Regions from separate parts of the Streptomyces vietnamensis genome, predicted to be linked through region 2. Evidence: riboswitches for the same ligand, from Rfam matches in the RefSeq annotation. Region 2 holds a riboswitch; the other holds the start of a gene.
What was found. Region 2 has a riboswitch for cyclic di-AMP ahead of SVTN_RS15125 (LysM peptidoglycan-binding domain-containing protein). Riboswitches for the same ligand answer to the same signal wherever they lie in the genome.
Positions count from the first base shown of each region.

Region 1 (6,860 bases), 1.1 Mb from region 2:
TGCGGATCACGGCCTGGTGCAAGCGCCGGCTCGACCGGGAGCGGTGCCTCGTCCTCGGGCTCGCCCTGATGGGCGGGGCCTTCCTGGTCCCGGCCGCCCTGGGGCGCGGCCCGGTGGGGCTGCTCCTGTGTGCGGCGGTCCTGGCCGTCGCGAACGCGGTGCTCTACCCGTACGAGATGGACACGGTCGTCGCCCTGTCCCGGGGGCGCTGGGTGGCCACCCACTACGGGCTCTACAACACCGTGTGCGGGATCGGGATCACCCTCGGGAACCTGGGGACGGGCGCGCTCCTCGACGTCACCGGCTGGTCGGCGACGCCGTGGCTGGTGCTGTGCGGGGTGGGCGTGGGGTGCGCGGCGGCGATGGCACTGCTCGGCCGGGGCGGGCGCCTGGCGGCCGACTGACCCGTACGGGGGTGGGGCGCCGGCCTCGTACGGGGTGGGGCGCCGACTCTCGTACGGGGTGGGGCGCCGGCCTCGTACGAGGGTGGGGGCGGCCGGCCGGGCCCGTACGCCACTCGGCCCCATGGGAGTCGCCGCCCCGTCCGGCGGCGGCCACCCTGGGAGGGCGCGGTGCGGACCGCGGCCGGTCGGACCGGGCAGGAGAGCACAGGTGGGGCACCCCCTAGGAGCGGCGGGCGGAGGGCGGCGGGGCGGTGAGGGACGCCCCGAGTACGGCGGCGCCCGGCGGTTCATCCGCGCCCTGCCCCCGCTGGTCATCGTGGGCGGTGTCGTCTTCGACGTGGCGACCCCGCCCGAGTACACGGCGGCGCCGCTCTTCTCCGCCGCCCCGCTGATCGCCGCGCCCTTCTTCTCCACGCTCACGACCCTGATCACCGGGATCGCCGCCGTCCTCGCCTCCGTCGGGCTGCACGCCTACAACGGCACCATCGACGAGATCGCGGCCTTCACCGAGAGCATGACCGTCCTCACGGTCTCCGCGCTCGCCCTCCTCATCAACCGGGTCGTGCGCCGCAGCGGCGAACGGCTCGCCTCGGCGCGGGTCATCGCGGAGACCGCGCAGAAGGCGGTGCTACCGATGCCCGCCGAGCGGATCGGGGGGCTGCAGTGCGCGGCGCGGTACGAGGCGGCGCAGGCCGACGCGTTCATCGGCGGCGACCTGTTCGCCGTCCAGGACACCCCGCACGGGGTGCGGCTGGTGGTCGGGGACGTCCGCGGCAAGGGGCTGGAGGCGGTCGAGGCCGTCGCCGTCGTCATCGGCGCCTTCCGGGAGGCGGCCGAGCAGGAGCGGACCCTGGAGGGCGTGGCGCAGCGCCTCGAACGCGCCCTGGCCCGGGAGGGCACTCGCCGGGACGACCTCGACTCCTTCGAGGGGTTCACCACGGCCGTCCTGGCCGAGATCCCGCGCGGCGACGGCAGCGGGACCTTCGACGGTTTCGTACGGGTCGTCAACCGCGGGCACCCGCCGCCGCTGATGCTGTACGCGGACGGGCGCGTGGAGCCGCTGGAGCCGGGCGAGGCGGCGCTGCCGCTCGGCATGGGGGAGCTGGCGATGTGGCCGGACCGGGGCGAGGCGCGGCCGTTCCCGGCCGGCGCGACGCTGCTCTTCTACACGGACGGCCTCTCGGAGGCGCGGAACGCGCAGGGCGTCTTCTACGATCCGGCGGCGCGGCTCGCCGGGCGGATCTTCCCGGGACCCGAGGAGCTGCTCGACGCGCTCGTGGACGACGTACGGCTCCACACGGGCGGCGGGTCGACGGACGACATGGCGCTGCTCGCGGTGAGCCGCCCGGCGACGGGGCAGCCCGAGCGGCGCCGGACGATGCCGGTGGTGCCGCCGGGCGGGTCCGGTCACCGGGCGTAGTCGAGGGGTGTCACTGCGATAACAATTGACATAACGTCAGATCGCAAGGGTTTCACCACCCTCCCCTTACGCCTTTCTGAAGGGGGCTCAACTCGGGCGATACTCCCTCAATTCAATGAATGATCAAGAGCGACGGCTTGGAATCGGGACCCCCTGTCTATTAACGTTCGATAACGCAGCGCGGTCGTCCCAGCCGTCGCAAGAGGCGGCACCGTGCGCACGCGCCGAATCCTGAAAAGGAACCGGGGAACCACCAATTGGGGTGAATCGGACGCCTTCGTCTCGTACGGAGGGGCCCGTAGGAGACCTTCCTGCTCCGAACCCGTCAGCTAACCCGGTAGGCGAGAAGGAAGGAAAGGAGCGCGCCTCCGTGGCGTCCAACACCCCCGCACCCGAAGCCCCCTTCGATGCCTTCGGTGGCGGTGCGGGTCTTTCCGCCCCGGACACCGAGTGGAACCCCACCGAGGGCTCCCTCCGCGCCGAGAGCCGCTCCGGCGGCCGGCACCGGGTCGTCAAGCAGCGCTCCAACTTCGCCCGCTCCTCCACCGTCCTCGGCGTCGGCGTGATCGCGGCCGTCGGCGCGGGCGGCCTCGCCACCGCGCAGGACAAGCCGCCGGTCGCCATATCGCTGCCGGACCTCCCGGACCTGAACCTGCCGGACGCCCACGACCTCCCCGGCGTCGGCGACCTCCTCCCCGAGGAGGAGAGCGCGCCCGTCACCACGGCCGCCGCCGCCAACCCGCTCACCGCCGCCACCTACACCACCGCGGCCGACGAGCAGACCACCGCCCCCGCCGCGGGCGAGGCCCTGCGCGCCCGCATCCTCCAGCAGGCCGAGCAGCAGCAGGCCTCCGCCGACGCCGCCGAGAAGGCCGCGGCGGAGAAGGCGGCGGCCGAGAAGGCCGCCGCGGAGGCCGAGGCCAAGGAAGCCGCCGCGGAGAAGGCGGCCGCCGACGCGAAGGCGAAGGCCGAGGCGGAAGCCAAGGCGAAGGCCGAAGCGGAGGCCAAGGCGAAGGCGGAGGCCGAGGCCAAGGCGGCCGAGGCCGCGCGCCTCGCCCAGCTCGCCGCCGGCTACTCGCTGCCGGTCTCCTCGTACACCCTCACCGCCACCTACATGCAGTCCGGATCGATGTGGTCCTCCGGCTACCACACCGGCCTCGACTTCGCCGCCCCCACGGGCACCCCGCTCAAGGCGGTCCACGGCGCCACCGTCAAGTCCGCGGGCTGGTCCGGCTCCTACGGCTACCGGATCGTCCTGGAGCTGGAGGACGGCACCGAGGTCTGGTACTGCCACCTCTCGTCCATGCTGGTCGGCGCCGGCCAGACCGTGTCCACCGGCGAGACCATCGGCCGCGTCGGCGCCACCGGCAACGTCACCGGCGCCCACCTCCACATGGAGGTCCACACCCCCGGCGGCTCCGGCATCGACCCGATGGCCTGGCTCCAGTCCAAGGGCCTGAACCCCTGAGAACCCGCACGGAATAGGCCCGGCGGCGGGGAGGGTTGATCCACACATGACCTCTCTCCGCCCGCTGGGCAGCTCCGATCTGCACGTCTTCCCCGTGGCACTCGGCGGCAACGTCTTCGGCTGGACCGCCGACGAGGCGCAGTCCTTCGCCGTCCTCGACGCCTACGCCGCCGCCGGCGGCAACTTCGTCGACTCCGCCGACGTCTACTCCGCCTGGGCCGAGGGCAACGAGGGCGGCGAGTCCGAGACCGTCATCGGCCGCTGGCTCGCCTCCCGGGGCAACCGCTCCGACATCGTCGTCGCCACCAAGGTCGGCGCCCACCCCCGGTTCAAGGGCCTGTCCGCCACCACCATCAAGGCGGGCGCGGAGGAGTCCCTCCGCCGCCTCGGCACCGACCACATCGACCTCTACTACACGCACTTCGACGACGAGTCCGTCCCGGTCGAGGAGATCGTCACCGCCCTCGACCAGCTGGTGAAGGACGGCAAGGTGCGTGCCGTCGCCGCCTCCAACATCTCCCCGGAGCGGCTGCGCGCCTCCCTCGACTTCGCCGAGGCCGAAGGCCTCGCCCGGTACGTCGCCCTCCAGCCGCACTACAACCTGGTCTCGCGCGACACCTACGAGGGCCCGCTCCTGGAGACCGTCGAGCAGGCCGGGCTCTCGGCCGTCCCGTACTACGGTCTCGCGGCCGGCTTCCTCACCGGCAAGTACCGCCCCGGGAAGACCGTCGAGAGCGCCCGCGCCTACCGCGCCGCCGCGCTCGCCGAGACCGAGCGGGGCCAAGCCGTGCTCTCCGCGCTCGACACGGTCGCCGAGGCGCACGGGGCGGAGCTCGCCACCGTCGCCCTCGCCTGGCTCGCCGCCCGGCCGACCGTCGCCGCGCCGATCGCCTCGGCCCGCACGGTCGAACAGCTCCCGGCCCTGGTGGCGGCCGCGGACCTGAAGCTGACGGAGGCGGAACTGGCCCTCCTCACCGAGGCTTCCGCGAGCTAACTCCGATACGGGTTGTAGCCGTCGTAGTCCAGGTACTGCGGCGGCGCCCAGGCCCGGCCCGTCGCCCGCGCCGCGTACGTGAGGGCGGGGGAGGCGACCGCGCGGCGCTGCCACAGGTGGTGCAGCAGCTCCTGCTCCCGGGCCGGGAAGTCGGGTCCCGCCGCGCCGCGCCGGGCCCGGTTCCGCAGGAACGCGAGGGTCGTCGCGAAGGACTCGTACTCGCCGACCGCGCGGGCGGCCGGCGGGCCGTACGTCCGGGCGGCGAACGCGCGGGCCATCTGCCGGGCGCGCATCGACGACAGCGCGACCGGCTCGGCGGGGGCGAGCCAGCCGGCCGCCGCGTACGCCGGGAGCTCCCCGGATATCGTGCGCAGCTCGCGCTGCCGGCTCCACACCGCCAGCCAGGTCAGCAGGCCGAAGGCCGGGACCATGAGCGCCCCGTACACCGCGTAGAAGGCCAGCGGGCCGCCGACGGTGGCCGAGCCGTTCCAGGTGGCGTGCAGTCCCATGGCGAGCAGCAGCCCGGTCAGCGGCAGCAGCACCCGGCGCAGCCGCTTCCCGCGCGGCGCGAGGGCGGCGAAACCGAAGCCGATGCCGGTGAGCACGGTGAACAGCGGATGCGCGAACGGCGACATCACGACCCGTACGAAGAAGGTCGCGGCGGTCACCGAACCGAGGCCGGTCGAGCCGAACTCCTGGTCCTCGCCGAAGGCGTTGCCGAGATAGAGGATGTTCTCGGTGAAGGCGAAGCCGGTCGCGGTGAAACCGGCGAACACGACCCCGTCGACGAGCCCGCCGAAGTACCTCCTGCGGAACAGGAACAGCAGCAGGATCGCGGCGGCCTTGGCGCTCTCCTCCACCACCGGGGCGACGACGGTGGCCCCGAGGGTGTCGGCGGAGTCCGGATCGGCCGTGGCCGTGGCGATCCAGCGGACCGCGAAGGAGTTCGCCAGGATCGCGACGAGCGCGGCGGCGAAGGCGCCCCAGGCGAACGCGAACAGCAGGTTCTTCCAGGGGCCCGGCTCGACCCGGTCGAGCCAGCGGAACGCCGACATGAGCAGCGGTACGGGAAGCACGGCGAGGCCCAGGCCGACGAGGAAGCCCTGCGTGCCGGTCTGCTCGCGGACCAGCACCAGGATGACCAGGGCGCAGAGCGCGAGCAGGGTGACGACGGCGACCGCGCGGACCAGCCGGCTGCGCCAGAAGGCCCGGCGGGGCCGATAGCGCCACTGGGACCGGTCGGCGGCGGCGGGGAAGGCCGGCTCCTCGGCGTCCCGGTGCGGTACGGGAACGGGTCCCTCGACGGGCACGGGTCCTTCGACGGGCACGGGGTTCGACACGTGATCGACCCTAACGACCCGCACCGACAGCGGGGCTACTTCCTCCGGAAGAGCAGATCGTGCACGACGTGCCCCTTGTCGAGGCCCTGTCCCTCGAAGCGGGTGAGGGGCCGGAAGTCGGGGCGGGGCGCGTAGCCGCCGTCGGCCTGCGTGTTCTCGTAGTCCGGGTGCGCGGAGAGCACCTCCAGCATCTGCACGGCGTACTCCTCCCAGTCCGTGGCGCAGTGGAGCACGGCCCCGGGCTTCATCCGCGGCGCGAGGAGGCTGAGGAACTCGGGCTGGATGAGCCGGCGCTTGTGGTGGCGGGCCTTGGGCCACGGGTCCGGGAAGTAGACCCGACAGCCGTCGAGGGTGGCGTCGCCGAGCATCTCGCGGAGCAGGATGATCGCGTCGCCGTTGGCGACGCGGACGTTGGTGAGCCCGTTGCGGTCGGCGAGCCCGAGGAGATTGCCCTGGCCGGGGGTGTGCACGTCCACGGCGAGGATCCCGGTCGCGGGATCGGCGGCGGCCATCTGGGCGGTCGCCTCGCCCATCCCGAAGCCGATCTCGAGGACGACGGGCAGTCCGTCGAACATCTCTTCGAGATCGAGGACCCGCTTGCCGTCGATGTCGAGTCCCCAGTCGGGCCACCGCTTGAGCATGGCCTCGGCCTGCCCGTACGTGACACGGCTGCGGCGCGGCTGGAAGCTGCGGATCCGCCGCTCGTGGTGGGCCCCGGCGGGATCGGGCATGGGCCCCTCGCCGGGGGCGAACATCCGACTGCCGCGCCGCGGGGCGGGCTGGACGGGGTCGGCGACGGGCTGCGGGCCGTTCTCAATCTGCTCAGACACAATGCGACCAAGTCTACGGCGGACCGCCCGGAAGCCCCTCCGCCCGACCCCGCGCCCGTGTGGGCGGCGGGCTACAGCCGCGCCAGCGCCCGCCCCGCCACCTCGCGCCCGATCGGCAGCGAAGCGGTCGCCGCGGGCGAAGGCGCGTTCAGGACGTGCACCGTCCGCGCCGCCTCGCGGATCAGGAAGTCGTCGACGAGCGTCCCGTCCCGCAGCACCGCCTGCGCCCGCACCCCCGGCGCCGCCCGCCGCAGGTCGGACTCCGACACGATCGGCAGCAGCCGCCGCACGGCCTCCGTGAAGGCCCGCTTCGACACGGACCGGTGCAGTTCGCCCGCCCCGTACCGCCAGTGCGCCCGCGCGATCGCCCACGAGCCGGGCCACGCCAGGGTGGCGCCGAGTTC
Region 1 covers NZ_CP010407.1:4,502,517-4,509,376, forward strand. The annotation lists gene SVTN_RS20195 (MFS transporter) at 1-404, shown strand, start outside; gene SVTN_RS20200 (PP2C family protein-serine/threonine phosphatase) at 613-1,824, shown strand; cyclic di-AMP (ydaO/yuaA leader) riboswitch at 2,037-2,183, shown strand; gene SVTN_RS20205 (M23 family metallopeptidase) at 2,195-3,292, shown strand; gene SVTN_RS20210 (aldo/keto reductase) at 3,339-4,286, shown strand; gene SVTN_RS20215 (PrsW family intramembrane metalloprotease) at 4,283-5,596, opposite strand; gene trmB (tRNA (guanosine(46)-N7)-methyltransferase TrmB) at 5,662-6,381, opposite strand; gene lhgO (L-2-hydroxyglutarate oxidase) at 6,528-6,860, opposite strand, start outside.
Region 1: it holds a riboswitch for cyclic di-AMP, as region 2 does, so the genes downstream of both, SVTN_RS20205 (M23 family metallopeptidase) here and SVTN_RS15125 (LysM peptidoglycan-binding domain-containing protein) in region 2, are expected to answer to the same signal.

Region 2 (6,860 bases):
GTCTGCGGAGGGGGCGTTTCCATGTCGGGTCCTGGGTTGTTCAGTGACGGTCGGCGTGGTCCACGCCGTCCCACAGGTTGTCGTACCAGGGGCGGTCCTCCGGCCCCTGGTCGGCGCGGGGCCGTTGCTCCGCGTCGGGGTCGTTCACGGTGAAGCCGGTCTCGCCGGGGAGCACGTAGTGCAGGTGCTCGCGGGCGAGGCGGCGGACGTAGGCCGGGTCCTGGAGGCGGGCCTTCTCGTCCTTCAGTTCCTCGACCCGCCGGGCGGCCTCGGCGGCCCTGCGCTCCTGCTCGGCGATCTCGCCCTGCTGGGAGACGTAGCTCCGCATCGGGTAGGCGAGGGCCACGACGAGGGAGCAGACCACGAGGGCGAGGAAGGCCGCGCGGCCGGTGAGCCGGGAGCGGCGGGCCTGGCGGCGGGTCTGGGAGCGGTAGACACGGGCGGCGGTCTGCTCGCCGAGCAGCCTGATCCGGGTCGCGGTCGAGAACCGGTCCCGGTCCTTCGCGGCCATGTCGTGTCGCCTCCCCTGTTCACGCGGACGTCCCCGCACACGGTACGGGACCGAGTACGGGGACGTACGTATCTACAGCGTCAGGCCTGCTCAGCCCTTGAAGCGCGGGAAGGCGCTGCGGCCGGCGTAGACCGCGGCGTCGTCGAGGATCTCCTCGATGCGCAGGAGCTGGTTGTACTTGGCGACGCGCTCGGAGCGGGCCGGGGCGCCGGTCTTGATCTGGCCGCAGTTGGTGGCGACGGCGAGGTCGGCGATGGTGACGTCCTCGGTCTCGCCGGAGCGGTGGGACATCATGCACTTGAAGCCGTTGCGCTGGGCGAGCTCGACGGCGTCCAGGGTCTCGGTCAGCGAGCCGATCTGGTTGACCTTGACCAGGAGGGCGTTGGCGGTGCCCTCCTCGATGCCGCGGGCCAGGCGCTCCGGGTTGGTGACGAAGAGGTCGTCGCCGACGAGCTGGACCTTGGAGCCGAGCTTCTCGGTGATGACCTTCCAGCCGGCCCAGTCGTCCTCGAACAGCGGGTCCTCGATGGAGACGAGCGGGTACGCGGAGACGAGCTCCTCGTAGTACTCGGTCATCTCGGCGGCCGAGCGGGACTTGCCCTCGAACTCGTACTTGCCGTCCTTGTAGAACTCGGACGCGGCGACGTCGAGCGCGAGCGCGATGTCCTTGCCCGGGACGTAGCCGGCCTGCTTGATGGCCTCCAGGATGAGGTCGAGCGCCTCGCGGTTGGAGTCCAGGTTCGGGGCGAAGCCGCCCTCGTCGCCGAGGCCGGTGGAGAGGCCCTTGCCCTTCAGGACGGCCTTGAGGGTGTGGTAGACCTCGGTGCCCCAGCGGAGGGCCTCGGAGAAGGACTCCGCGCCGATCGGGGCGATCATGAACTCCTGGATGTCGACGTTGGAGTCGGCGTGCGACCCACCGTTGAGGATGTTCATCATCGGAACGGGCAGCAGGTGCGCGTTCGGGCCGCCCAGGTAGCGGAAGAGGGGGAGGTCGCTGGCCTCAGAGGCGGCGTGCGCGACGGCGAGGGAGACGCCGAGGATGGCGTTGGCGCCGAGCGAGCCCTTGTTCTCCGTGGCGTCCAGGTCGAACATGGCCTGGTCGATCAGGCGCTGCTCGGTGGCGTCGTAGCCGACGAGCTCCGGGCCGATCTGCTCGATGACGGCGAGGACGGCCTTCTCGACACCCTTGCCCTGGTAGCGGTTGGGGTCACCGTCGCGGAGCTCGATGGCCTCGAACGCACCGGTGGAGGCGCCGGACGGAACGGCAGCACGGCCGGTGCTGCCGTCGTCGAGGCCGACCTCGACCTCGACCGTGGGGTTGCCTCGGGAGTCCAGGATTTCCCGGGCTACGACGACGTCGATGGACGGCACGAGCATCTCCTTTTTGGGATGTGACGCTGGATGTGACGCAAGGTCGGTGCAGGGTCGCTTGGCCTTGCGACAAGAGCCTAACCGGCTCGGGGGCCGCAGCCGGCCGGGCGCCCGCCCCCTGGGACGAAAAAGGACCCAAGGGCATGCATCCCGGGACGAAGGCCCCCGTATCTACTGGACAGTAACCGTCAGGTCCCCCGAAACGGGGGAACCCCGGTCCGACGCGCACGGGGGAAGGGGCACGCCGGACCGGGGTGGTCACCGCGGGAGGGTCGTCGGGACCGCGTGAGCCGCCGGACTCACGCGGGCCGCCGGGCTCACTTCAGGTGGAGCTGCTGGCCCGGGTAGATGAGGTCGGCGTCCTCGACGACGTCCTTGTTCAGCTCGAAGAGCTTGGCCCAGCCGCCCTTGACGCCGTGCGCCTGGGCGATCTTGCTGAGGGTGTCGCCGGCGACGACCTTGTACTCGCCGTCACCCTTCTTGACCTTCTTGCCGGTCGGCGTGGTGACGGTCTTCGGGGCCTTGCGCTGCTCGCTGCGGGTGGTCGGCTCCTCGGCGCGACGCTCCTGCTGCTGGGGGGCGGCCTGCTGCTTCGGGGCGGCCTGCTGCGGGGCGGCCTGCTGGGGCTCGCTCTGCTGCGGGGCGGTCTCGGCGGCGCCACCGTCGTAGGAGGCACCGGAGAGGCCGACGCCGCAGCTCGGCCAGGCACCCTTGCCCTGGCCCGCGAGGACCTTCTCGGCGACGGCGATCTGCTGGGCCTTCGAGGCCAGGTCGGCGCGCGGGGCGTAGGCGGTGCCACCGAAGGCGGCCCAGGTGGAGTTGGTGAACTGCAGGCCGCCGTAGAAGCCGTTGCCGGTGTTGATGGACCAGTTGCCGCCGGACTCGCACTGGGCGACGGTGTCCCACTCGGCGGTGGTGGCGGCGGAGGCGGTGCCCGCGGTCAGCAGCGGGGCGGCGACGGCGACACCGGTGACGCCGACGAGCGTGGCGACCTGGGCGGCCTTGGAGGGACGACGGTGTTTGCCCTTGGCGGAAAACAGCATGGGGATTCTCCTCACCGACGCCTGTGAGGTGAGCTGTCGGGTTCGGGCCGGAAAGTTGCCCGGCCGCGCGTCCTAGCACGCGGCTTCACCCCAAGCCGGTCGTCGGCCGTCTGTCTCAACGGCCGGGCCCGGCACTTACCTTGGGTCCCCCACTCCTGCCTTCGGCGCTTGCGCGACGACTGTTCCCGGCGACCGACGGCAGGATTCGGCGTTTCGGTCGACGGGGCCCGCGGTGGCGAGCGGTGAAGACCGTAGACACAGACCCACCGGAAGTTCAAAGAGGCCCATTGCGGAAATATCGCCCCTGCTTGCCCTCCGGTGGGCGGTGTTTGCGCAGGTGAGAGGTGACGGAAGCAAAGTTTGCGGACGTGACACACCAGTTGGGGCGAAGAGACCCATGTCTCACTTGCCCAGAACCGGACATAAGCCCGCGAACTAACCGGCCGTCGTCGTCGAACCCTCCGTCAGGTCAAGGCTCTGACCAGGCAGGATGAGGTTCGGATCGACGCCCACCGTCTGCTTGTTGGCGTCGTAGAGGGCGGTCCAGCCTCCGGGGAGTTCGTTCTCCTCCGCAATGCCGGACAGGCTGTCGCCCGGCTTCACGGTGTACTCACCCGAAGTGCGCGGACTGTCCGTTGCGCCCGAATCCTTCGCTTCGTCAGTCACCGGCGTGCCGTCGACCTTTTCCGCAGGCTTGTCCGCACTTGACGCGTGTCGTCCGGATTCGGCCGAGCTGCCCGCCTTGCCGGATTCCTCCGGGGCGGCTTCGCCGCGGTGCTTGCCGGTACCGGGCGTGGCCGACGACACGTCACCCTTCGGCGCATCGGGCGAAACCGGCGTACCGGGCGTAACGGACGCGTCGGGTGTGACCGGGGTCGCCGGAGTGGTGGACGCGGCCGGGGTGGTCGGCGCGGCGGAGGCGGTGGAGGTCGCCGGCGCGCTCGGCGTGGCCGGCGTCACGGGGGTGGCGGGGGTCACGGGGGTGGCGGACGCGGTGGACCGCTCGGCCGCCGCGTCGGTCCCCGCGGTGCGGTTGGACTCGGGGAGGGGTCCCGTGGGGGCCGTCGGGACGGCGGTCGGGCCGGGGTTCACACCGGTGGCCTTTCCGTCGTTCTTCAGGCCGGCGATCGGCGCGCAGGTGGCCCACTCGTTGCTGCCCCGGTCGAGCGCCTTCTCGGCGACCGCGATCTGCTGGGCGCGGCTGGCGAGGTCGGGGCTGGGCGCGTACGCGAGGCCGCCGTTCCGCTCCCAGCTGTCCTGGGTGAACTGGAGGCCGCCGTACATCCCGTTGCCGAAGTTGGCGCTCCACTGGCCGCCGGACTCGCACTCGGCGACCCGGTCCCAGGTGGCCGCGTCGGCGGCGGAGGCGGATCCGGTGGCGAGCAGCGGCAGCGCCATGGCGGATCCGGTGACGCCCGCGGCGACGACGAGGGCGGGGGCCTGACGGGGGCGACGGTGTCGTCCGTTCCCGGAACGCATAGGAGGGCCTTTCGCGTGACGGCTGAGACTGCCGGGAAACGTAGCGGCATTCGAACGCCCGTCACAAGTCGATCGCCCCGCGATCACGTAAAGATCACATTCCTGATGGTTCGTCAGTAGCCAAGAGCGGTACGGAAGGGGAGAACTCCACCGGAAGCGTACGCAAACCACGCATGATGAGCCCGCCGCGCCACCGCAGTTCGGCCGGGTCCGCGGCAAGTCGCAGGTCCGGCAGGCGAGTCAGCAGGGTCGCGAGCGCCGTCTGCCCTTCGAGGCGGGCGAGCGGCGCGCCCAGGCAGTAGTGGATGCCGTGCCCGTACCCGAGGTGCTGGTTGTCGCGCCGGGCGAGGTCGAGGGTGTCGGGACCCTCGAACCGCTCCGGGTCCCGGTCGGCGGCGGCGAGCACCACGAGCACCGGGTCACCCGCCGGGATCTCCTGGCCGCCGATGGTCAGCGCCCGCGTCGCGTACCGCCAGGTCGCCATCTCCACGGGCCCGTCGTACCGCAGCAGCTCCTCGACGCCCGTCTCCAGGAGCCCGGTCTCCCCGGCGGCGAGCGAGGCCTGGAGCCGCGCGCGCTCCTCGGGGTGGCGCAGCAGCTGGTAGACGCCGTTGCCGATGAGGTTGACGGTCGTCTCGAAACCGGCGAAGAGAAGGATGAACGCCATCGCGGCGGCCTCGTTCTCGGTGAGGTGCTCGCCGTGGTCGGAGGCCTTGATGAGCCCCGAGATCAGGTCGTCCGCCCCTTCTTGCCGCAGGCCTTCACGCTTTCGGTGGATGAGCTCGGCGAGATAGCCGCGCATCTTCTTCACCGACCGGGCGACCCCGCCGCGCGGCCCGCCGCCGTGCCGGATCATCATCCCGGCCCAGTCCCGGAAGTCGTCCTGGTCCTCCGCCGGCACCCCGAGCAGGTCGCAGATCGCGTAGATGGGGAGCGGGAAGGCGAACTCGTGGATGAGGTCGGCGCTCCCCCGCTCCACGAAGGAGTCGATGAGCCGGTCCGTCAGCTCCTGCACGCGCGGCGTGAACTCGGCGACCCGGCGCGGGGTGAAGGCCTTCGACACGAGCCGCCGCAGCCGGGTGTGGTCCGGCGGGTCGATGTTGAGCAGGTGCGTCATCAGGCCCGCGCTGCGCTCGCCGGGGATCCCGGTCTTCCCGGGCTCCACGTGGTGCACGGGGTTCTTGGAGAGCCGCTGGTCCGCGAGGGCCTGCCGGGCGTCCGCGTACCGGGTCACGAGCCAGGCCTCGACCCCGCTGGGCAGCGTCGTCCGGTGGACGGGCGCGTGCTCCCGCAGCCAGGCGTAGGCGGGGTAGGGATCGCTCGCGAACTCCCAGGTGAAGAGGTCGGGGGCGGGGGCGGGGCCGGGGGTCGTACTCACGTCACGACCGTACAGGGCGGCCCCGGGAGGCACGTTCGTGGAGAAGATGTGATCAAGCCGTACAGGTTGTGCCCTAGATTCTTGTCGGTGGATCCCCAGCTGCTCAGAAGCACGTTCGCGGTCGTCGAGAGACGCGCCGAGCACGCCGTCACGTTCTTCTACTCGCACCTCTTCTGGCACAACCCCGGCGTGCGCGAGCTCTTCCCCGAGGACATGCTCCCCCAGAAGGACCGGCTCTTCGCCGCGCTCACCCATGTGGTGACCCACCTGGAGGATCCCGGGCTCGGCGTGTACCTGGGGCAGCTGGGCCGCGACCACCGCAAGTTCCTCGCCTCCCCCGCGCTGTACGCGGGGGTCGGGCAGAGCCTGCTCGCCGCGTTCGCGCACGCCGCCGGTTCCGCCTGGACGGTGGAGGCGGAGAAGGCCTGGACCGAGGCGTACGGGCTCGTCGCCGATCTGATGCAGGCGGGTGCCGCCGAGGCGGCCGGGGCCGGGGAGCCCGCCTGGTGGGACGCGGACGTCGTCCGGCACGAGCGGTACGGCGACGACCTCGCCGTCCTCACCCTGCGCCCCCGGCAGCCGCTGCCGTTCCGCCCCGGCCAGTACGTCAGCGTCAGCTCGCTGCGGGTCCCGCGCGTCTGGCGCACCTACTCCCTCGCGGACGCGCCCCGCCCGGACGGCACCGTGGAGCTGCACGTGAGCCGGATCAGGGGCGGCGCGATGAGCACGGCCCTCGTCGACGAGACGGGCCCGGGCGAGGTGCTGCGGCTCAGCGCCCCCGGCGGCGCGCTCACCGCGCGGACCGCACCGGGCGGCCTCCGCACCTATATATGCGGGGGTACGGGCTGGGCCCCGGTGCGGGCGCTCCTCGTGGAGGCCGCCGAGGCCGAGCCCGGGCTCGAGGGCCGGCTGTTCGTGGTGGCCCGCGCCAAGGAGTACCTGTACGGGCGCGAGGACGTCGAGCTCCTGAAGGAGCTCCTGCCCGGCCTCCACGCCACCTACATCACGGCAGCGCCCCGGCAGCGCAGGGACCAGGCGACGGAGCGGCTGCTCCAGGCCCTGCAGGCCTGCGGCCGCT
Region 2 covers NZ_CP010407.1:3,422,478-3,429,337, forward strand. The annotation lists gene SVTN_RS15110 (DUF501 domain-containing protein) at 1-23, opposite strand, end outside; gene SVTN_RS15115 (FtsB family cell division protein) at 41-511, opposite strand; gene eno (phosphopyruvate hydratase) at 602-1,888, opposite strand; gene SVTN_RS15125 (LysM peptidoglycan-binding domain-containing protein) at 2,200-2,925, opposite strand; cyclic di-AMP (ydaO/yuaA leader) riboswitch at 2,929-3,102, opposite strand; gene SVTN_RS15130 (transglycosylase family protein) at 3,361-4,404, opposite strand; gene SVTN_RS15135 (cytochrome P450 family protein) at 4,499-5,782, opposite strand; gene SVTN_RS15140 (globin domain-containing protein) at 5,870-6,860, shown strand, end outside.